Regions from separate parts of the Streptomyces sp. NPDC005791 genome, predicted to be linked through region 2. Evidence: riboswitches for the same ligand, from Rfam matches in the RefSeq annotation. Region 2 holds a riboswitch; each other region holds the start of a gene.

Region 1 (7,643 bases), on a different contig from region 2:
ATTTTAACCTCCTGTACGTCCTGTACATTTTTTACGTACGTCGATTCACCGTGGTTCGAGGAGAGGCATCGTCATGTTCCGTCCCGCCGCCCGCTACGTACTGCCCGAGTTCACCGAGCGCACCGCTCACGGGTCCCGGAGCACGGATCCGTACTCGAAGCTGCTGTCCGAGCGCATCGTCCTTCTCGGCACGCCCGTCGACGACACGGCCGCGACCGACCTGATCGCGCAGTTCATGTACCTGGAGCACGCGGACCCCGACCGGCCTCTGTCGCTCTACATCAACTCGCCCGGGGGCTCCTTCGGCGCCATGACGGCGGTCTACGACACCATGCACTTCCTCGCCTGCGAGGTGGAGACCTTCTGCCTCGGCCAGGCGGGCGCCGGCGCCGCGGTGTTGCTCGCGGCCGGCGCACCCGGACGCCGACATGCCCTGCCGGGCGCCCGGGTAGTCATTCAGCAACCCGCTCTGGGCGAGCCGGTGCAGGGCCAGCCCTCCGATCTCGAGATCCGGGCCTGTGAGTTGCAGCGCGAGCGCGAGCTGCTCACGGCCATGCTGGCCCGCCACACGGGGCGCTCCACGCGGGAGATCAGCGCAGCCATCGAACGGGACACCGTCCTCGACGCCCCAGCCGCTCTGGCGTTCGGGCTGGTGGACCACGTCACGGAGAACCGCACGCCGTCCCATCCACCGCGTCCCGCGAGGTGAACGCCCCATGCCCTCACCCCAGTTCCCACCACTGCCCGCACTGACCCGCGCCGAGGCCGACTTCATCGACTGCTACCTGGCGGCGCTCGACCAGCTCGGCCGCATCAACCCCGCCCGGGGCACCGACACGTACGGAGCGCTCCGGGCGGCTCAGGCCCTCGCGTCCCGGGCCGTCTCCCTCCGCGACGCACTGGTATCGATGCACGAGCGAGGGGAGTCACAGATCCACGCGGACACCCTGGCCAGGGCTCTGCGACTGCTGGACGGCGAGCGTCGCGCCGGGCGGGTCGCCGTGCCTCCCGCGCCGTCGAGTTGAGCGCTTTCGCCGCCCGACTCGGGTTCCCGGTGGGGTTTCCGACGCCCTTTCACGACACGCCCGGCAGGTCGATGAGTTTTCCTCGCTCGATCGGCGTAGGAGGTCCCCCTACCGAGGGACAGCCCAACTTGCGCACCGAGCACGGACACTGAACGGAATACATCGTTCCGCCCCTGGTACACGGCTGGTCCGGTGCAGCCGCCGCGGCCCCGGGCCGACCGCGTCCACCCGATCGGATCAGTCGTGAGGACTCTCACATATGCCTGCTTCAGCGAGGAAATCCGGCACGGCGTGAGTAAAGATCCCTGGGACGACAAGCCCCCGCCACCGCGGCGGGGCGGTCCGGGCGGACGCCGAGTCCTGCCGCTGTCCGGATGCCTGGTCGACAGGAATGGATCGGCAGGAGTGGAGGACCCGAGCACAACGGGCCGTCCGGATTTCCGGACAGCCCTCGGGGTGAAGCCGCTTCGCGCGGCCGGGCAACTTCGCCAGCCCGAACCCGACAGGTCATCCTTCACAGGCGGCTGACGAAGGGTTGCGCATGACTGCGCAGGTTCATGTCCGCTCTCTGTTCGCCCGGGCCGGCACGGCCTCGGTCCTGACACTCGCCGTAGGGACCACCATGTTGGCCCCCGGTTTCGTGAACGACGCCGAGGCCGCCGCCCACTCGACGAAAGCCCTCAAGATCGCGGCCTCGAAGAAGGGCGCCCCTTACAGCTGGGGCGCCGCGGGCCCCCATCGGTTCGACTGCTCCGGGCTCACGCTCTACGCGTTCAAGAAGGTCGGCAGGAAACTTCCCCGCACGGCTCAGCAGCAGTACAACAAGACCCGCCATATCTCCAGGTCGCAGCGGCAGCGCGGCGACCTCGTCTTCTTCCACGCGGGCCGCAGCGTCTACCACGTCGGCATCTACGCCGGCAGCGGGAAGATCTGGCACTCGCCGAAGACCGGCGCCGTGGTCCGGCTGGAGAAGATCTGGTCCGGCAACGTCTGGTACGGGAGGGTGCGCTGACGGCCTTCGTCGCCCGGTTCAGTGCAGCAGAGGACCGGTGACCAGCACGAGTCCCAGCGCGGTGAGCGCCGCGCCGCTGCCGCCCTCGATCGCACGGGCGGTACGCGGCCGGCGCAGCCACCGGCCCAGGCGGTCCACCAGCAGGGCCACGGCCGGAAACCAGACGAGGGCGAGCAGGACGACCACCGACGCCAGCAGCAGTGTCCTCGGCAGCGGCGGTTGGCCGGCCGGGACGAACTGGGGCAGCAGGCTCAGGAAGAGCACGGGCGCCTTCGGATTGAGGGCGTTGGTGAGGAAGCCCTGGCGCAGCGAACGTCCGAGCCCCGTGGACGCCCCGCCCTCCTCCTCGTCAGCCCCTCCTGCGGTGGCCCGTCGCCTCATCGCGTACAGGCCGCTGAGCCCGAGGTAGAGGACGTACGCGCCGCCGAGCAGCTGGACGGTGCGCAACAGCACGGGCATCGTCACGAGCACGGCGGCGAGGCCGGCGACCGCCAGGGCGGTGTGCACCACGAGCCCTCCGGCGACCCCCACCGCGGTGGCCAGCCCGGACCGCCGGGATGCGAGGGCGTTGCGTACGACCACGGTGAAGTCTGCGCCGGGAAGCGCCACCATTCCCGCGGCGACGGCGACGAAAGCGATCAGTTGTGCGTCCATGGGTCCACCCTGACCCCGTCGGCCCTTTAACGTGTACTTGCAATCTTCTGGGCCTGGCAAAAGGAACGCTTAATGTACGACCCCACGCGGCTGGCCGCGCTGGTGGCTGTGGCCGAGGCCGGCTCGATCACACGGGCAGCCGCACGACTGGGTTACACCGCGCCCGCGCTCTCGCAGCAGCTGGCGAAGCTCGAGCGGGAGGCCGGAGCCGCCCTCCTCGTCCGTCACCACCGCGGGGCGCGGCTGACGGCCGCCGGTGAGCTGCTGGCGGGGCGGGCCCGGCGTGTGCTGGACGAGATGGACCAGGCACGGCACGAGCTGGCACGGCTCGCAGGGCTGTCGGGCGGCCGGTTGAGGGTCGGCACGTTCGTGACGGCCGGGATCCATCTGCTGCCGCCGGTTCTCACCGCGTTCCGGCGCTCCCACCCCGATGTGGAGCTGGCCGTCACGGACTACGAGCCGCCCGCCGGGGTCGCCGCCGTGGCAGCGGGTGATGTGGACCTGGCGCTCACCCATGCGTACGAACCCGCGGCCGCCGGGCCGCTGCCGGCGGGGGTCTCCGCCGAGCCGCTGCTCGTCGAGGAGCTGGTGCTGGTCACCGCTCTCGGGCAGGTGCTGTCCGAGGGCAGCGGCCCGCTGCCTGTGGCCGAACTGGCGGGCCGTCCGCTGATCAGCAGCGCTCCTGATCATCCACCGCGGCGTGGGGTCGAGCGTGCGCTGGCCGAGGCGGGAGCCACCCCCGCCGTGGTGTGCGAGTCGCCCGGCTACGCCCTGGTGTGCGCCCTGGTCAGTGCGGGCATCGGCGTGGCGGTGGTGCCGGAGATGGTGGCCGCGATGTCCCCGACGCCGCTCGCCGTCCGCCGTCTGGAACCCGCCGCTTTCCGGCGGACGATCTCCGTGGTGCACCGGGGGGAGCGGAACACCGCGGCGGCGACGACGCTGATGGCTCTCCTGCGCAGCGGCTTCGGCCGGGCTTCCACCGGGTGAGGACGGTCGCGGCCCCACGCGCGGTGCGCCGGCCGACGGCGTCAGCTCCGCGCGGGGACCGGCCAGGGAAGAGCGATCGACACGGTCTTGCCCCCGTCCGGGGTGGGGCTGACTGCGAGCCGGCCGCCGTGCTCCTTCGTGAGGGCCCGGATGATCAACATTCCGCGTCCGTTGTCCTGGCGCACCGCCGCGGGCAGCCGCTGGGGACGGCGGGGGTGGCTGTCCGTCACACCGAGATAGAACTCCACGTCCCGGTCGAGTCTGAGGTCCACGGTGAAGGTGGGTGACTGCCCCAAGGTGTGCTGGACGGCATTGGTGGCGAGTTCCGAGACGATCAGCCGGATGGTGTCGGCGGCGTCGTCGTCCTGCCTCAGTCCCCATGCCGCGAGCACCTGGGCCACAAATGTCCGGGCCGTGGAGACCGAGGCCGGATCGCTCGGCAGAGTGACAGTTGCTTCCTGATGGTCTGCCATGGCGACGCCGTCCCTTTCCCGCCCTGACCGGCCCACGGCCAGCCCTGGATTGTGCTTCGCGCCAGACTGCCACCGATGTCGGCCTTACTGACGGCGATCGGCCAAGATATGCATATATCTGTCGCTCATTCCGGTGAACTCTGCTCCGCGGGCCGCGTACGGGCGCAACACTGGCCCCTCCCGAGCCGTGCCCGCCGGGGCGGCTCCTCGTACAACGGAAGGTGGGCGCCGTGCGGAACGGCCCTGTGGTGCGCCGTCGCAAGCTCGGTGAGGAGCTGCGCGGTCTGCGTCACTCCTCGGGACTCACGAGCCGGGACGCCGCCGGGATGTTGGGCTGGCATCAGTCGAAGGTGAGCCGGATCGAGACCGGGGCGAGCGGAGTGACGCCGGGTGACGTGACCCGGCTGCTGGACGCCTACGGCGTGGACGACCCGCAGTTGTGCGCGCTGCTGCAGAATCTCGCCGGTTCGGCCGGCGGCGGCGGAAGCGGGTGGTGGCACGCCTATCGCGGGCTCATCCCGCCGCAGTACCGCGACTTCATCAGCCTGGAGTCCCAGGCCGATGCCGCCCGCACGCTGGAGACCTCGGTCGTTCCCGGGCTGCTGCAGACCGCCGACTACGCGCGAGCGGTGACCCGCACCTCACTCGACGGGCTGCCGGTCGCACAGCTCGATTCCCTGGTGGAGGTCAGGCTCGCCAGGCAGGGCGTCCTCCACGCACCCCGGCCCTTGCGGCTCAGCGCCGTACTCGACGAGGCCGTACTACGGCGGCGGGTCGGCGGGCCCCGCGTCATGAAGGAGCAGCTGCACCATTTGACGCAGGTAGCTCAACTGCCTCACGTAACGCTCCAGTTGCTGCCGTTCGAAACCGGGAGCTACATCGGCCTCACAGGGCCTTTCGTTATTTTCTCTTTTCCGAACATCTCCGATCTGGATGTGGTCGTTCTTGACCATTTGATGAGTAGTCTCTATCTGGAGCGGAAAGAAGACCTCGAGGCGTACAGCTCGGCCTTCCGCACGATGCAGGCTCACGCGCTGTCGCCGGAGCGATCGCTGGACCTCATCGCCGCCCTAGGCCGCGGCGATCAGGCGGAACCTTCAGACTGCCCGAGGGGGGCACGATGTCCGACCGTCTCGCACGGCCCGCACCCAGGTGGCGGCGCAGCAGCCGCAGCACCGGGATGAACAACTGCGTGGAGACCGCGCCCCTGCCCGGCGATCAGCTCGCCGTTCGGGATTCCAAGGACACGGGCCTTCCGCCGCTGCGTTTCTCGGCGACGGCCTGGACGTCGTTCGTCGCCGGACTGCACGGTCGTCCGGTCAGCTGACCTGCCGGGGCGCCGTCGCGAGGACCGTACGCACGGCCGTGGCGATCTGTTCGCGCGCCAGGTCCGCCCGGGCGGTCAGCCGCAGCCTGGAGATTCCGTCCGGCACCGAGGGCGGCCGGAAACACCCCACGGCGAGCCCTGCCGCGCGGCAGTCGGCGGCCCACCGCACCGCCGACTCCGCCGAGGGCGCGCGGACCGACACGACGGCGGCGTCCGGGCGGACCGCGGTCAGCCCGGACGCCGTCAGCCGGCCGTGCAGTTCCGCGGCGACGGCCCCCGCCCTGGTCGCGCGTCCGGGTTCGCGGCGCAGCAGACGCAGGGCGCCAAGAGCCGCACCGACGGCGGCCGGTGCGAGACCGGTGTCGAAGATGAACGTACGAGCCGTGTTGACCAGGTGGCTGATGACCCGGGTGGAGCCGAGCACCGCTCCGCCCTGACTGCCGAGCGACTTGGAGAGGGTGAGCGTGGCGACGGTCCCTTCGCCACCCGCGAGTCCGGCGGCCTCCAGCGCGCCTCGTCCGCCCGTGCCCAGGACGCCCAGCCCGTGTGCGTCGTCCACGAGGAGAGCGGCGCCCGCGGCGCGGCAGACATCGGCGAGGGCGGCCAGCGGGGCCGCGTCGCCGTCCACGGAGAAGACGGAGTCGGTCACGGCCAGCGCGCGTCCGTCGTGCGAGTGGAGTGCCTTGCGCACCGCTTCGGGGTCAGCGTGCGGCACCACGGCCGTGGCGGCCCGGGAGAGCCTGCATCCGTCCACGATCGAGGCGTGGTTGCCGGCGTCGGACACGATCAGCGAGTCGTGTCCGGTGAGCGCCGTGAGGGCGGCGAGGTTGGCCGCGTAGCCGGAGGAGAAGACCAGGGCGGCTTCGAAACCACAGAAGGCCGCGAGTTCGCGTTCGAGTTCCGCGTGCAGTGCGGTGGATCCGGTGACGAGCCGCGAGCCGGTGGCCCCCGCACCCCATGTCCGTGCCGCCTCGGCCGCGGCGGTGGTGACCTCCGGGTGCCGGCTCAGACCGAGGTAGTCGTTGCTCGCGAGGTCCAGCAGTTCCGTCCCGGCGGGCCGGGGGCGCAGCGTCCGGACGAGTCCGGCGTCGGCACGGCGCCGGGCCTCGTCGTCGATCCAGTCGAACGGGGCGTAGGACATGGGCGGGTCCCTTTTGTAGGCAGCTCACAGACCCTAACCGGGTGCGCAACAGGCCAGGGTGTGGCAATACACACAGCATCGACCGGCTCTACTGTCCGGTTCCTCCTTGGCCGATGGCGGTGCCGTACGTCAGGATCAAGGCCATGGACCTGCTGAACACGCTGGTGGAAAAGGGGCTGCGGCGCGAACTGCCGACCCGTGACGAAGCGCTCGCCGTGCTGGCGACCTCCGACGACGAACTGCTCGACGTGGTGGCCGCGGCCGGAAAGGTGCGCCGCCAGTGGTTCGGCCGGCGCGTCAAACTCAACTACCTGGTGAACCTGAAGTCCGGTCTCTGCCCGGAGGACTGCTCCTACTGTTCGCAGCGGCTCGGCTCCAAGGCCGAGATCCTCAAGTACACCTGGCTGAAACCGGACGAGGCGAAGAAGGCCGCCGCCGCAGGGGTGGCGGGCGGCGCCAAGCGCGTGTGTCTGGTGGCCAGCGGCCGGGGGCCGACCGACCGTGACGTCGACCGGGTGTCGCAGACGATCGAGGCGATCAAGGAGCAGCACGAGGGCGTCGAGGTGTGCGCCTGCCTCGGCCTGCTCTCGGAAGGCCAGGCCGACCGCCTGAGGTCGGCGGGCGCCGACGCGTACAACCACAACCTCAACACCTCGGAGGGGACGTACGGGGACATCACGACCACACACACGTACGCCGACCGGGTGGACACCGTGCAGCAGGCCCAGGCCGCCGGGCTCTCGGCGTGCTCCGGTCTGATCGCGGGCATGGGCGAGGCGGACGCCGACCTGGTGGACGTGGTCTTCTCGCTGCGCGAGCTGGATCCGGACTCGGTGCCGGTGAACTTCCTGATTCCCATGGAGGGGACCCCGCTCGCGAAAAACTGGCACCTCACACCGCAGCGGTGCCTGCGGATCCTGGCGATGGTGCGGTTCGTCTGCCCGGACGTCGAGGTGCGGCTCGCGGGCGGTCGCGAGGTGCATCTGCGTTCGATGCAGCCGCTCGCCCTGCATCTGGTGAACTC
Region 2 (7,643 bases):
CCGGATGGGCTCACTGCTCGCCGCGCTCGACGAGGAGTCCATGGAGAACCAGCGGGACGTCGTGAAGAACGAGCGCCGCCAGCGCTACGACAACGTCCCGTACGGCACCGCCTTCGAGAAACTGACCGCCCTCGCCTACCCGGAGGGCCACCCGTACCACCACACGCCGATCGGCTCGATGGCCGACCTGGACGCGGCGACCCTGGAGGACGCGCAGACGTTCTTCCGGACGTACTACGCGCCGAACAACGCGGTGCTCTCGGTGGTCGGCGACATCGACCCGGAGCAGACGCTCGCCTGGGTCGAGAAGTACTTCGGCTCCATCCCCTCCCACGACGGCAAGCAGCCCCCGCGCGACGGCTCGCTGCCCGCCGTCATCGGCGAACAGCTGCGTGAAGTGGTCCAGGAGGAGGTCCCCGCGCGTGCGCTGATGGCCGCCTACCGGCTGCCGCACGACGGCACACGCGAGTGCGACGCCGCGGACCTCGCGCTGACCGTGCTCGGCGGCGGCGAGTCGTCCCGCCTGCACAACCGGCTGGTCCGCCGCGACCGTACGGCCGTCGCCGCGGGCTTCGGGCTGCTCAGGCTGGCGGGCGCGCCCTCGCTGGGCTGGCTGGACGTCAAGACGTCCGGTGGCGTCGAGGTGCCGTTGATCGAGGAGGCCGTCGACGAGGAGCTGGCCCGGTTCGCCGAGGAAGGCCCCACGCCGGAGGAAATGGAACGCGCCCAGGCGCAGTTGGAGCGCGAGTGGCTGGACCGGCTCGGCACGGTCGCCGGCCGTGCCGACGAACTGTGCCGGTACGCCGTCCTGTTCGGTGACCCGCAGCTCGCCCTGACCGCGGTGGGCCGGGTGCTCGACGTGACGGCCGACGAGGTCAAGGCCGCCGCCCGGGCGCACCTGCGCCCCGACAACCGTGCGGTCCTGGTCTACGAACCGGTCGAACCGGCCGACGAGACGGACGGTGCCGAAGCGCACGAGGGGGCCGACAAGTGACCGACGCCGCCGTGACTGGAGTGACGATGGAGTACCACCCGCAGCCGACCGCCGGCGAGGCCAGGCCCTGGGCCTTTCCCGCGCCCGAACGCGGCGCCCTGCCCAACGGGCTGACCGTGCTGCGCTGCCACCGCCCCGGCCAGCAGGTCGTCGCCGTGGAGATCTTCCTCGACGCCCCGCTGGACGCCGAACCCGAGGGCCTGGACGGTGTGGCCACGATCATGGCGCGCGCCCTGTCCGAGGGCACGGACAAGCGTTCGGCGGAGGAATTCGCCGCCGAGCTGGAGCGGTGCGGCGCCACGCTGGACGCACACGCGGACCACCCGGGTCTCCGTGTCTCCCTGGAGGTCCCGGTCTCCCGGCTGGCCAAGGCCCTCGGCCTGGTCGCCGAGGCCCTGAGGGCCCCGGCCTTCGCGGAGAGCGAGATCGAGCGTCTGGTGGTCAACCGCCTCGACGAGATCCCGCACGAGCAGGCCAACCCGGCACGGCGGGCCGCCAAGCAGCTCTCCAAGGAGCTCTTCCCCGCCACGGCGCGGATGTCGCGTCCGCGCCAGGGCACCGAGGAGACGGTCCGGCGGATCGATGCCGCCGCCGTACGCGCCTTCTACGACGCCCATGTCCGCCCCTCCACCGCGACGGCCGTAGTCGTCGGTGACCTCACCGAGGTGGACCTCGACGCGTTGCTGTCCGACACCGTCGGGGACTGGTCGGGCAACGCCGGCCAAGCCCGGCCGGTGCCCCCGATCACCGCGGACGACACCGGCCGTGTGGTCATCGTGGACCGCCCGGGAGCCGTGCAGACCCAGCTGCTGATCGGCCGGATCGGAGCGGACCGGCACGACAGCGTGTGGCCCGCCCAGGTCCTCGGCACGTACTGCCTGGGCGGCACCCTCACCTCGCGGCTGGACCGCGTGCTGCGCGAGGAGAAGGGCTACACCTACGGCGTCCGGGCCTTCGGGCAGGTGCTGCGTTCGACGGCGCCCGGTTCCGCCTCCGGGGCGACCGGCGCCGCGATGCTCGCCATCAGCGGATCCGTCGACACGGAATCCACCGGTCCGGCGCTCGACGACCTGTGGAAGGTTCTGCGCACCCTGGCGGCCGAGGGGCTCACCGATGCCGAGCGCGAGACCGCCGTGCAGAATCTCGTGGGTGTGGCCCCGCTGAAGTACGAGACCGCGGCCTCCGTGGCGGGCACTCTCGCCGACCAGGTGGAGCAGCACCTTCCGGACGACTACCAGGCCGAGCTGTACGCCCGCCTGGCCTCGACCGGCACGGTCGAGGCGACTGCCGCCGTGGTCAACGCGTTCCCGGTCGACCGGCTGGTCACGGTTCTGGTCGGGGACGCCGCACAGATCGCGGAGCCCGTGAAGGCGCTCGGTATCGGCGAGGTCTCGGTCGTCACCAGCTGACGGAACGGGACATGACGGACCCCGGCGAGTATGAACTCGCCGGGGTTTTGCCATTTGTCCGTTTCGTGGGAATGCTCCGCGTTCGACCTGTGGGATGTGCGACAAAAGGCCCTTTCCGTTTGGCGGGGGAAAGTGGACCGCTCTAGCGTCGGCTCGGCTGTCCGCCAGACGACTGCCGCGTCCGCGGCGCCGGACAGCCATCGCCGAGTCCCCGTCAGGCGCGAGCCTGGGGAGCCGGGGACCCACATAAGTCCCTGGGGTGAATCGGATTCCTGTGCCTCGTCGGAGGCTCAGGGGCCCGTAGGAGACCTTCCTGCTCCGAACCCGTCAGCTAACCCGGTAGGCGAGAAGGAAGGAAAGGACCAGCCCCTCCATGGCGTTCATCCGTGCCACCGGGAAGCACCGTGCCCCGAGCCGCCTGACGCGCAAGAGCGCCGAGGTCGCCGGTATCGCGGCCCTGGCCACAGCCGGAGTCATCGGTACCACCGCCTCCCCGGCTCTCGCCGCGGACTCCGAGGCCGTCACCGCCACCGGTCTGACCCAGACCGTCGCCCTCGACACCACCCTCGCCGCCCAGATCGGTGCCCAGGCGAAGGCCCAGCAGCACCAGGCCGACATAGCCGCCGAGGTCAAGGCCGAAGCGGAGGCGAAGGCCAAGGCGAAGGCCAAGGCGAAGGCTGAGGCGAAGCGCAAGGCCGAGGCCCGCGCCGCGGAGGCGCGCGAGGCCGAGGCGCGTGCCGCACGGGCCGCCGAGCGTGCCCGTCTGAACTCCTTCCATCTCCCGGTCGCGGGCTCGCACGTGACCACCGGCTACAAGTCCGGTGGCGCGCTCTGGTCCTCCGGCAGCCACTCCGGTGTGGACTTCCAGGCGGCGTCCGGCACCTCCGTGGTCGCCGTCGGCGCCGGTACGGTCGTCGAGGCGGGCTGGGGTGGCGCGTACGGCAACAACATCGTGCTCCGCATGAACGACGGCACGTACACCCAGTACGGCCACCTCTCCTCGATCGGTGTGTCCGTCGGCCAGAGCGTCGGTTCGGGTGAGCAGATCGGCATCTCCGGCTCGACCGGCAACTCCACCGGGCCGCACCTGCACTTCGAGGCCCGCACCACCCCCGAGTACGGCTCGGACATGGACCCCGTCGCCTACCTCCGCGCCCATGGCGTCCAGGTCTGACCCCACGCCGCGCGACAGCGCTCCGACGAAGGGCCCCGGCATCCGCCGGGGCCCTTCGTCATGTGCCCGGACAAGGTCCGCAGAAGCCCTGCGGAAGTGTTCCCTGGCCAAAAGATATCCATGGATTCCACCCCGCCATCGGAAATTCCCGCCGGTTGCAATAGAGTCACCGAACAGGCGTCGATCGGCCGCGTTCCGCGGGGATTAAGGCGGAGGTTCGGACATGCGCATCCCAGCGCATTCGGTATGCACGGCAATCCGTGACGACATCGTCTCCGGTGTCTTCGAACGCGGCAGCCGCCTCACCGAAGAAGTGCTCGCGCGCCGCTACGGCGTCTCCCGCGTCCCCGTACGCGAGGCGCTGCGCACCCTGGAGTCCGAGGGGTTCGTCGTCACCCGTCGGCACGCCGGTGCCTGTGTCGCCGAACCCACGGAGCAGGAGGCCGCAGATCTTCTGGAGATCAGGATGCTCCTGGAACCCCTCGGAGCCGCCCGCGCGGCGCAACGTCGCACCGAGGCGCACCTCAAGGTGCTCCGCGGCCTGGTCAGGCTGGGGCAGGAACGGGTGCGCAGGGCCGAGGGAGAGGATCTGCGCTCCCTGGGCGGCTGGTTCCACGAGACGCTGGCGCAGGCATCGGGCAGCCCCGCGCTGATCGCGCTGCTCACCCAGCTCCGGCACAAGATCGCCTGGATGTACGCCGTCGAGCAGCCGGCCCGCCCCGCGGACTCCTGGGCCGAGCACGGCGCTCTCGTCGACGCCGTGGCGCGCCGGGACACGGAGCGGGCCAGGCTGCTCGCCGCCCAGCACGCCGAGCGGGCCACCGCGGCCCACCGGCTGCGGCGCCCGTACGTGTCCGGGAGCACGGCGGGCGCGGCCCGGGTGAGAACTTCGCAACACCCCGTAAACATCGCGGGAGCCCGCCATTAACAATTGCGCCGTATACAAAGAGGGTAATGATCGGAGGGCTGCCTTTTTGCTGCCCTGATCCGGCTTTTCGGGGCTCGCCCCTGGATTGTTCACGGAATGCGAAAAGCCGCGGCTCCCGGGTGGGGGTGCCGCGGCTTTCCGCAGAAATGCTGCCGGTTCGAGACGGCCGGGATCAGACGGTCTCCGGAAGCTCCTCGAGCCCCTCGGTGACCAGCTTCGCCAGGCGGTCCAGGGCGGCTTCGGCGTCGTCCGCCTCGGACGCGAGCACGATCTCCTCGCCACCCTGGGCGCCCAGGCCGAGCACCGCGAGCATGGAGGCGGCGTTCACCGGGTCGCCGTCCGCCTTGGCGATCGTCACGGGGACGCCGGAGGCCGTGGCGGCACGGACGAAGATGGAAGCGGGGCGGGCGTGCAGGCCCTCGGCCCAACCGACGTTGACGCGGCGCTCAGCCATGGTTCTGCCCTTCACGTAACAATGGGTTGTCTAGACCAGTCTCTCATGCAGTGCGCACTGCTCTGCCAGGCGTCGCCACCAGGCCGTTCCCGCCCACCGGCCCCCTCAGCGTGCCCGTGCCGCTCCCCCGACGCGACCGGTGCACCGTGGCCCTCTCGCCGTAGGCTTTGCCCATGGAGCCCACTCCGGAGCAGAGTCCGCATCACGCGTACCCCGACCACTGGGAGGCGGACGTGGTGCTCCGCGACGGTGGCACCGCGCGCATCCGGCCCATCACCACGGACGATGCCGAGCGGCTGGTCAGCTTCTACGAGCAGGTGTCCGACGAATCGAAGTACTACCGCTTCTTCGCCCCGTATCCGCGTCTCTCCGCCCGGGACGTGCACCGCTTCACCCATCACGACTACGTCGACCGGGTGGGGCTGGCCGTCACGATCGGCGGCGAGTTCATCGCCACCGTCCGCTTCGACCGGATCAACGAGCAGGGCAGACCCGCCTCGGCCCCCGCGGACGAGGCCGAGGTCGCCTTCCTCGTCCAGGACGCCCACCAGGGCCGTGGTGTGGCGTCGGCCCTTCTCGAACACATCGCGGCGGTGGCGAGGGAACGGGGCATCCGCCGCTTCGCCGCCGAGGTGCTGCCCGCCAACAACAAGATGATCAAGGTGTTCCGGGACGCCGGCTTCACCCAGCAGCGCAGCTTCGAGGACGGCTCCGTCCACCTCACCCTCGATCTGGAACCCACGGCCGAGTCACTCGCCGTCCAGCGCGGACGTGAGCAGCGGGCCGAAGCGCGCTCCGTCCAGCGCCTGCTGGCTCCCGGGTCCGTCGCGGTGATCGGCGTCGGCCGCGAGCCCGGCGGTGTCGGGCGGACGGTGCTGCGCAATCTCCTCGGCTCGGGCTTCACCGGACGTACGTACGCGGTGAACGCGTCCTTCGCCGCCGGACCCGGCACGGTCGACGGGGTGCCCGCGCACCGCTCCGTGGGCGAGATCGGCGAGCAGGTCGACCTCGCGGTCGTCGCCGTCCCCGCCGGCCGGGTGCCCGAGGTCGTCGCCGACTGCGGCGAACACGGCGTTCAGGGCCTCGTCGTCCTCTCCGCCGGCTACGCCGAACGCGGTGCGGAAGGCCGGGAGCGGCAGCGGGAACTGGTCCGGCAGGCGCGCTCGTACGGCATGCGGATCATCGGCCCGAACGCCTTCGGCATCATCAACACCTCGGAGAAGGTCCGCCTCAACGCCTCCCTCGCCCCCGAGTCGCCCCAGACCGGACGCATCGGGCTCTTCACCCAGTCCGGCGCCATCGGGATCGCCCTCCTCTCAGGCCTCCACCGCAGGGGCGCCGGACTCTCGGCCTTCATCTCCGCGGGCAACCGGGCCGATGTCTCCGGCAACGACTTCCTGCAGTACTGGTTCGAGGACCAGGACACCGATGTCGCCCTGCTGTACCTCGAATCACTGGGCAACCCACGCAAGTTCACCCGGCTCGCCCGCCGGACGGCCGCCGTGAAACCCGTGGTCGTGGTGAAGGGTGCCCGGCACAGCGGAACCAATCCACCGGGCCACGCCGTACCGGTCAGCCGGATCCCCGACGCCACGGTCTCCGCACTGATGCGGCAGGCGGGTGTGATCCGTGTCGACACCGTGACGGAGATGGTCGACGTCGGTCTGCTCCTCGCCGGCCAGCCCCTGCCGGACGGCCCCCGGGTGGCGATCCTGGGCAACTCGGAGTCGCTCGGCCTCCTCACCTACGACGCCTGCCTGGCGGAAGGGCTGCGCCCCCGGCCGCCCCGCGACCTCACCACCGAGGCGAGTCCGCAGGACTTCCGGTACGCGCTGGCCGAGGCCCTCGCCGACCGGACGTGCGACGCCGTGATCGTGACCGCGATCCCCTGGGTGGGGGAGAACGGCGAGGCGGAGACCGGCGACGGCGAGGTCCTGGCGGCCGCGCTGCGCGAGGCGGCCGCCACCGGCCCCGCCAAACCGGTGGCGGTGGTGCACGTGGAGATGGGTGGTCTGGCCCAGGCCCTGGCAGCCGCCACGAGCACAGCCACCGCAACCCGGCCTGCCGCCGCCGGGCCTGCCGTGGAGCAGCCGCCCTCGTCCCCGTCCGCCCCGTCCACGTCCGGCGCGGTCACGCCTGGTGACGGGCAGGCCGGCACCGGCCACCCCGCGCCCTCCGCCGGGCGCATCCCCGCCTACCCCGCCGCCGAGCGCGCCGTCCGCGCGCTCGCCGAGGCGGTGAAGTACGCCCAGTGGCGGCGGCAGGCGGCCACTCCCGGCAAGGTGCCGGAATTCCTGGACGACACCATCGACGAGCACGGGACCGCCGGACTGATCGAGACACTGCTCGGCCCGGGTCCCGACCCGCGCGGCCGCCCGCTCACCCACGACGAGGCCCGCGAACTGCTCGCCCGTTACGGCGTCTCCGTACGGCCGGCGCTCCCCGCCCCCGATCCGGACACCGCCGTCGCCGCCGCCGCGAAGCTCGGCTACCCGGTGGCCCTCAAGACCACCGCGCCCCACCTCCGGCACCGCGCCGACCTCGGTGGCGTCCGGCTCGATCTCGCCAACGAGAACGCCCTGCGCCGTTCCTACGACGAACTGACCGATCTGCTCGGCACACCCGCCGAACTCCGGCCCGTCGTCCAGGCCATGGCGCCCAGAGGCGTCGACACCGTCGTCCGG
Region 3 (7,643 bases), on a different contig from region 2:
CGGGGGCTGAGGGCGCCGAGGGCCCGGGCACCGGGAAGATCGTGTTCTGGGACGAGAACGGCGGCGTCCGCACGGCGATCTGGAAGGAGATCATCACCGACTTCGAGAAGGCGAACCCGGACATCGACGTGCAGTACGTGGGCATAGCCTCCACGGAGGCCCAGTCCAAGTACGACACCGCCATCCAGGGCGGCGGGCTGCCGGACGTCGGTGGCGTGGGGGCCGCGATGGTCGCCGGAATCACCGCGCAGGACGCGCTGGAGCCGCTGGACGACCGGATCGAGGGGAGTTCCCTCAAGGGCAAGCTCAACGAGGCGATGATCGAGAACGTACGGAGCGCGGCAGGCCGGGACGAGATGTACACGGTGCCGATCTCCGCCACCAACGGCGTCCTCTACTACCGCACCGACCTGTTCGAGAAGGCCGGGCTGGGCGAGCCGGACACCTGGGACGAGTTCTACGAGGCCGCGGCGAAGCTGACGGACAAGCGGAAGAACCAGTTCGGCTACACGATCCGCGGCGGCCCGGGCTCCATCGCCCAGGCGCTGGACGCGATGTACGGGCAGTCGGGCATCGAATCCTTCTGGGACGAATCCGGTACGAGGACCACGGTCAACGACCCGAAGAACGTCGCGGCGCTGGAGAAGTACGTCGGCCTGTACAAGAAGGCCACCCCGGAAGCCGATCTCAACAACGACTTCACGAAGATGGTCGCCCAGTTCGACTCCGGCAGCATCGCGATGCTCAACCACAACCTGGGCTCCTACCAGGACCATGTGAGCGCACTCGGCGTCGACAAGTTCCGCGGTATCCCCCAGCCCGTACGTGCCGACGGCACCCGGGTGATGGTCTCCAACCCGGTCTCCGGCCTCGGCCTTCTCAAGTCGTCCGAGAACAAGGCCGCGGCCTGGAAGTTCATCGAGTTCGCCGCGTCCCACGCCTCGAACTCCAAATTCAGTGAGTCCGCAGGCCTGATCCCGGCCAACAAGGAAGCCGCCGAGGATCCCTGGCTCGCCGAGGCCGAGACCACCCAACTCGGTGCCGAGGCGCTGTTCTCCGGGGACACCAAGATCGTCCAGCTGCCCTACTACCTGCCGGACTGGAACACCCTGTCCAAGGCCGACAGCGAATCGGGCTTCCAGAAGGTGTTGCTCGGCAGGACGAGCGCCGAGGACTTCCTGAACACGCTCGCCGAGGACCTCGACGAAGCCCAGGCGGAATGGAAGGAGCAGCAGGGCTGAGGCGCCACCGCCCGGTCACCTGCGCCGGCCCGGCTCGCGTCCGGTGGGCGCTGTCAGTCCAGGCCCTCTTCCCGCAACGCGTACATCAGGAGGAACGTCCGGTAGGTCTCCGCGGACACGTCCAGACAGATGTCCGGCCGGTTGGTCCACGTCGACATGTTGTCGAGGGCCTTCCGGCAGGCCGCCTCGGTCTCGGCACGGGACGGGATGTTCGCAAGGAACGCGGCGATCAGCAGGACCACTGCGAGGACGACCACGCCGATACGGATGCGCATGGTCACCCAACGACCGTGCGGCCGGACCGGTCACTGGAAGCCGTTCACCGGAGCCCGGTCGCTCGGGCCGGTGCGCGGCCCCTCCCGCCCGGTCATTCGTGTTCGTCGGGGACCGGCGGAAGGTCGGGCTCGATGAACAGGTTCGCGTACTGCGGCGTGGGCCGCGGGGCCGTGGAGCCCTCGTCGGGGGCCGCCGTCGCGGACGCGCTGTCGGAGTGCCGCTGGATCGTGCGGGCAGGCATGTCGGTCATCTCTGGTGTCCTGTACGTAGGTGAGTGGTGTGCCCCGCGACCGAGCCGCTGCGGTAGATACCGGACTGGTCCCGACCGGTAGGGCGACGAGGTGCCGCTGCCGGTGCCGCGCCGCTCCGGGGGCGTCCGGAATCATCATGCGGTGCATGCAGACTGTAACCCTCCCAGCACGGCTTTCCCCCGGTATTGCGCACCCGGGGTGACGGTCAGTGCGGCGGTGCGGGCTCGATGTTCTGGTTTGCGTGGAAGAGGTTGTGCGGATCGTAGGCCCGCTTGGCCTCCGCGAGCCGGTCGTAATGGCCGCGGTAGGTGGCCCGGACCCGGTCCTGGGACTCGCCGGCGCCCAGGAAGTTGACGTAGCCGCCGCCCATGGAGTGCGGGTGCAGCGCTTCCCAGTATCCGACGGCCCACTCGCGCAGTGCCGCCGCGTTGGCGGGGTCGGGGTCGATGCCGGCGATGACGCCGGACCACAGCGCGTCGCGGTAGGCCCAGGCGGTGTCGTCGGGGCCGACCCGGCCCGCGGCCCCGTCGACCGGGTACAGGTGCATGGTCGACAGGCCGGTGGGGAGCTTCTCCGCGAAGGAGGCGTGTACGTCGACGGCGTCGTCCGAGATCCGGTCGAAGAAGTCTCCGCGCCAGTACCACTGGAGACCGGCCGGCATGAGGGCGTCGAACATGGACTGCTGGGCCGGGTAGGGCATCGGCGCGGTGAAGTGGAAGGCGGGCGGACCCGGTTCGTTCACCACGGAGAGGGTCTCGCCCAGGGCTTCGGGGTCCGCCGTCGAGGACCAGATGACCCCGCACATCTTCCGCCCGTGGATCTCCTCGGGGAAGGGCGGACCGGGCGGGACGGTCAGCGAGGCGAAGAAGCCGTACAGATCGTCCGGTGCCTGCGGCAGGAAGTCGCGGTACCAGCGCATGACGTCGTGGAAGAGTTCCAGGGGCCATACGGTGATGGCGACCCCCACCGTGTCCACGGGGTGCAGCTCGAAGTCGAACGAGGTGACGATGCCGAAGTTCCCGCCGCCCCCGCGCAGCGCCCAGAACAGGTCGGGGTGCTCGCTCGGGTTCGCGGCGACGAAGCTGCCGTCGGCCAGGACCACGTCCGCGGAGACCAGGTTGTCCGACGAGAGGCCGTACTTGCGTGTGAGGTAGCCGTGCCCGCCGCCGAGGGTGAGACCGCCGATGCCTGTCGTGGACATGATTCCTGCCGGGGTGGCGAGACCGAACGCGTGGGTCGCGTGGTCGAAGTCACCCAGCGTCGCCCCGCCGTCGGCCTGGGCGGTCTGGGTGGCGGGGTCGACCCGCACGCCACGCATGGGGGACAGGTCGATCGTGACGGCGTCGTCACAGAGGCCGAGGCCGGGACCGCTGTGCCCGCCGCCCCGGACGGCCACGACCAGGCCGTGTTCGCGGACGAAATCGACGGCCGCCATGACGTCCGCCGTGTCGCGGCACTCGACCACGGCCGCCGGCCTCTTGTCGATCATGGCGTTGTAGACCGTACGTGCCTGGGCGTACTCCTGATCATCCGGGCCGATGACCGGGCCGCGCAGAGTGGTTCGCATCGTTTCGAGCAGGGCGCCGTCCATGACCGTCTCCTGACGCGCATGCGCCCGGCCTCCCCTGCCACCGTCGCATCGGGTGAGGCTGCTGGAGCGGCACGGGCACCCGGAGATGCCGCGCAGACGGGACCGAACACCGAAAGGCTTGTGATCCCAGCCTCCCGCCGCTCCGGATGCCGCGCAATCGCGGGCGCCCGGCCCGGTGGGGTCATCCCAGCGGTGCGGCCGGGACGTCCGCCCGGAGGCGCGGCGGCGGGCTCCGTCGTGCCCCTGCGCAGACGCACCACGAGCAGGATCGGAGGGTGCGCGAACACCCCTGGGCGCGTCACTGTGCCGGGCAACTCCCTGGCACACGCCCCTTGTTGTCGCATCGAGTCGGGCCGGGAGGTTCCCCGGCCGGGAGGGGGCGGAGAGGGGCGGGCGCCGTAAGTGGTCGGAGCACCCTCCTGGATGCCGTAGAGTTGCAATCACAACGGCGCGGGGTGGAGCAGCTCGGTAGCTCGCTGGGCTCATAACCCAGAGGTCGCAGGTTCAAATCCTGTCCCCGCTACTGAAGACAGTGGCCCGGATCCTTTCGAGGATCCGGGCCACTGTCATATGCCGGGAAGGAACTACCATCGGTACGGAGACGGAACAGCCGTCTTCGTACGGGATGCACAGACGATCCACGCGCAGCACCGGCTCTCCGGCTGACCCCCGGTGGGTGGCGCTCCGGCGCACTCCTCCCTTTGGCCGATGACGAGTCGCCGCTCGGCGCGGCTCCGATCAGCCTGGACGGGGCGCGGTACCGTCCGCAGCCGTGGGTGGACCGGGCAGGAGTGCACAGGTGGGGAAGCGGGACGGACGGCGAGGGGGCGCTGTGGGGAACGCTCGTTCCCGGCGGTTCGTGCGCGCGCTGCCCGCCCTGATGATCTGCGCCGGGTTGGTCTTCGACCTCGTGACGCCGCCCGCGGTCACGGCCGTCCCGTTCTTCGCGGCCGCCCCGCTGATCGCCGCGCCGTTCTTCTCGCCGGCCGGGACGGTGCGGGTGGGAGTGGTCTCGATCCTCGTCGTGCTCGCCATCCGGGTCTCGGACGGCACGCTCGCCGAGGTCGTGCCGGCCACCGATCTGCTGACCCTGTTCACCGTCGCCGCGCTCTCCCTCGTCATCAACCGCGTCGTGCGCCGCGGGAACGAGCAGCTGGCCTCGGCCAGGGTCATCGCGGAGACGGCGATGCGCGCGGTGCTCCCGACGCCCGAGGACCGGATCGGGGGGCTGCTGGTCGCGGCGAGGTACGAGCCTGCGCAGGCGGACGAGTTCGTCGGCGGTGACCTGTACGCCGTCGCGAACACCCCGTACGGGGTGCGCCTGGTCCTCGGGGACGTACGGGGCAAGGGGCTGGACGCCGTGGCGGCGGTGGCCGTCGTGATCGGGGCGTTCCGGGAGGCCGCGGAACAGGAGTTGTCGCTGGAGGGGGTGGTCCAGCGGCTGGAGCGGGCGCTGGCCCGTGAGGGCTCCCGGCGGGGCGGGCTCGACTCCATGGAAGGGTTCGTCACCGCCGTCCTCGCGGAGATCCCGGCCGGTTCGGACACGATGCGGGTCGTCAACCGCGGTCACCCCGAGCCGCTCGTGCTGCACGCGGACGGGGCGCTGGACGTACTGTCGCCGACCGCGCCCGCGATGCCGCTCGGCATGGGGCTGGACGTGTGGCCGGACCGGTCGGACGAGTGGACGCTGCCGGCCGGTGCGATGTTCCTGGCGTTCACCGACGGGCTTTCCGAGGCGCGGGACGCGAACGGTGTCTTCTACGATCCGGCGGCCCGGCTGCGCGGCCGGCTGTTCCCGGGGCCCGAGGAACTGCTGTCCGCGCTCACCGACGACGTACGGCTGCACACCGGCGGCCGGTCGACGGACGACCTGGCGCTCCTGGCGGTGGGACGTCCCGCGCGCGGCCAGCAGGAGCGGCGGACGACCGTGAAGATCGTGCGACGGGACGGTGAATGACCGTCGCGACCGTCGGTAGTCGAAGGACCCCGCTCCGCATAACATTTGACGCACCGTCAGAAAGTGCTGGTCGGTCAAAGGTCACTGAAGTCGCCCGTTTGCGCCCGGTTGGCCCCTGAAAGTCCTGGCCGGAGTGACGAACGATCTGTAGGAACAGCTTGGATTCGGACCCGGGTGTCTATTAACGTTCGATAACGCAGCGCGGTTGTACCTGCCGTCGCAAGAGGCGGCACCGTGCGCAGCGCCGAATTCCGCAAGGGAACCGGGGAACCACCTACATGGGGTGAATCGGACACCTGTGTCTCGTGAGAGACGAAGGGGCCCGTAGGAGACCTTCCTGCTCCGAACCCGTCAGCTAACCCGGTAGGCGAGAAGGAAGGAAAGGAGAGCGCCCACGTGGCGTCCAATCAGCCTGCCCCCGAGGCACCGTCATCCTTCAGGACCGGCAGCCTCGGTGACGAGGACAGGACGTGGGAGGAATGGAACCCCACCGAGGAGTCCATCCGCCCCGTGCGCGGCCGGCATCGCGTAGCCAAGCAGCGCGGTCTCGCCCGTAGCTCCACCGTCCTCGGCGTCGGCGTCATCGCGGCCGTGGGAGCGGGTGGCATGGCCACCGCTCAGAGCAAGCCGCCGGTCTCCATCTCTCTTCCCGATTCCATCGCGGACAATCTCCCCGACGCCAAGTCCCTGCCCGGCGTGGGCGCGTTCATGTCCGACGGCTCCGACTCGGAGCACGAGACGGTCGCCGCGTCCTCCCCGCTCACCACCGCGGGCATCACCGCCGCCGAGGCCCAGCAGGGCACCACCGACGCCGGCGAAGCGCTGCGGGCCCGCATCCTCCAGCAGGCCGAGCAGCAGCAGGCCGGCGCCGACGCCCAGGCCAAGGCCGCTGAGGAGCAGGCGGCGATCGAGGCGGCCACGGTCCAGGCGGCGAAGCAGCAGAGCGATGCCGAGGCCGAGGCAGCCGCGAAGAAGAAGGCGGCGGAGGAAGCTGCGAAGAAGAAGGCGGAGGCCGAGCGCCTCGCCAAGCTCGCCGCGAGCTACGCCGTCCCGACCTCCTCGTACTACATCAGCTCCACCTACGGTCAGGCCGGTTCGATGTGGTCCTCCGGGCACCACACCGGGCTGGACTTCGCGGCTCCGACCGGCACCCCGGTCAAGGCGGTCCACAGCGGCACGGTGAAGTCGGCCGGCTACTCCGGCTCGTACGGCTACCGCACGGTCCTGGAGCTCGACGACGGCACCGAGGTCTGGTACTGCCACCAGTCCTCGATGGATGTGACCGCCGGACAGCGGGTCACCACCGGCGAGACGATCGGCCGCGTCGGCGCGACGGGCAATGTGACCGGCGCGCACCTGCACCTGGAGATCCACACCGCGGACGGCTCGGGCATCGACCCGATGAGCTGGCTGCGCGGCAAGGGCCTCACGATCTGATCCCCTCAGAACCCCGGCGGCCCTGACGACACCCCCCGACGTCAGGGCCGCCGGTCCGTCCGGGGGCCCGGACTCCTCCGGCCTGACCCGGGCGGGCTCCTGGCCTGGACGGCTCCTGACCCGGACGCTTTCTAATCCGGCGGGGCGCGGTGCCTGCCGTTCTCCAGATACGGGTTGTAGCCGCCGTAGTGCCGGTGCGGCGCGGGCAGGTGCTGGGGAGGCGGCCCGCCGTGAGGGAGCTGCCGTGGGAACCCCGGCGGCGCGGGTGGCCGGTGGACGCGCAGCCGGCCCGTCGCGTGGGCCGCGTACGTCAGGGCCGGGCCCGCGATGTCCCGGCGCTGCCAGAGGTGATGCAACAACTCCTGCTCGCGGGCGGCGAAGTCCGGCCCCACGCCGTCATGACGGGCCCTCCGGCGCAGCATGGCCAGCGAGGTCGCGAACGACTCGTACTCCGCCACGGCGCGGGCCGCGGCCCGGCCCCGGGCGCGGTCCGGGTGGCTGTTCCAGTGCCTGGCCATGTCGCGGGCCACGCCCCGCGCCCGCATCGAGGCCAGCGCGAGAGGCTCGGCGGAGGTCAGCCAGCCGGCAGCCGCGTACACCGGTAGCTCGGTGGAGAGCGTGCGCAGCTCCCGCCGGCGTGACCAGATCGCCAGCCAGGTCACCAGGGCGAAGGACGGCACCATGAACGCGCCGTACACCGCGTAGAAGCCGTACGGCCCGAAGGACGACGAGCCGTTCCACAGGGCGTGCATGCCCATGGCGAGGACGAGCCCGAGCAGAGGCAGGACGATCCGGCGGACCCGGTGGCGTGCGCCGCCGAGCGCCGCCATGCCGAAGCCGATGCCGGAGAGCACCGTGAACAAGGGGTGTGCGAAAGGCGACATCACCGC

The links. A riboswitch is a leader RNA that binds a small molecule or an ion and turns the genes downstream of it on or off. The one in region 2 is predicted to bind cyclic di-AMP.
Region 1: linked by a shared signal. The riboswitch ahead of ACFYSH_RS27845 (C40 family peptidase) and the one ahead of ACFYSH_RS17525 (M23 family metallopeptidase) in region 2 are both predicted to bind cyclic di-AMP.
Region 3: linked by a shared signal. The riboswitch ahead of ACFYSH_RS09545 (M23 family metallopeptidase) and the one ahead of ACFYSH_RS17525 (M23 family metallopeptidase) in region 2 are both predicted to bind cyclic di-AMP.

The regions. Positions count from the first base shown of each region.
Region 1 is NZ_JBIAIP010000016.1:108,627-116,269, reverse strand. It holds gene ACFYSH_RS27855 (ATP-dependent Clp protease proteolytic subunit) at 74-709, shown strand; gene ACFYSH_RS27850 (hypothetical protein) at 717-1,025, shown strand; cyclic di-AMP (ydaO/yuaA leader) riboswitch at 1,367-1,563, shown strand; gene ACFYSH_RS27845 (C40 family peptidase) at 1,567-2,037, shown strand; gene ACFYSH_RS27840 (LysE family translocator) at 2,056-2,691, opposite strand; gene ACFYSH_RS27835 (LysR family transcriptional regulator) at 2,764-3,678, shown strand; gene ACFYSH_RS27830 (ATP-binding protein) at 3,720-4,151, opposite strand; gene ACFYSH_RS27825 (helix-turn-helix transcriptional regulator) at 4,382-5,335, shown strand; gene ACFYSH_RS27820 (DUF397 domain-containing protein) at 5,272-5,478, shown strand; gene ACFYSH_RS27815 (8-amino-7-oxononanoate synthase) at 5,471-6,619, opposite strand; gene bioB (biotin synthase BioB) at 6,763-7,643, shown strand, end outside.
Region 2 is NZ_JBIAIP010000008.1:99,187-106,829, forward strand. It holds gene ACFYSH_RS17515 (pitrilysin family protein) at 1-994, shown strand, start outside; gene ACFYSH_RS17520 (pitrilysin family protein) at 1,021-2,403, shown strand; cyclic di-AMP (ydaO/yuaA leader) riboswitch at 2,595-2,764, shown strand; gene ACFYSH_RS17525 (M23 family metallopeptidase) at 2,777-3,577, shown strand; gene ACFYSH_RS17530 (GntR family transcriptional regulator) at 3,801-4,505, shown strand; gene ACFYSH_RS17535 (HPr family phosphocarrier protein) at 4,678-4,959, opposite strand; gene ACFYSH_RS17540 (GNAT family N-acetyltransferase) at 5,133-7,643, shown strand, end outside.
Region 3 is NZ_JBIAIP010000004.1:15,196-22,838, reverse strand. It holds gene ACFYSH_RS09575 (ABC transporter substrate-binding protein) at 1-1,241, shown strand, start outside; gene ACFYSH_RS09570 (hypothetical protein) at 1,295-1,516, opposite strand; gene ACFYSH_RS09565 (hypothetical protein) at 1,609-1,767, opposite strand; gene ACFYSH_RS09560 (FAD-binding oxidoreductase) at 1,974-3,359, opposite strand; tRNA gene ACFYSH_RS09555 (tRNA-Met) at 3,809-3,882, shown strand; gene ACFYSH_RS09550 (PP2C family protein-serine/threonine phosphatase) at 4,159-5,316, shown strand; cyclic di-AMP (ydaO/yuaA leader) riboswitch at 5,549-5,701, shown strand; gene ACFYSH_RS09545 (M23 family metallopeptidase) at 5,713-6,753, shown strand; gene ACFYSH_RS09540 (PrsW family intramembrane metalloprotease) at 6,885-7,643, opposite strand, start outside.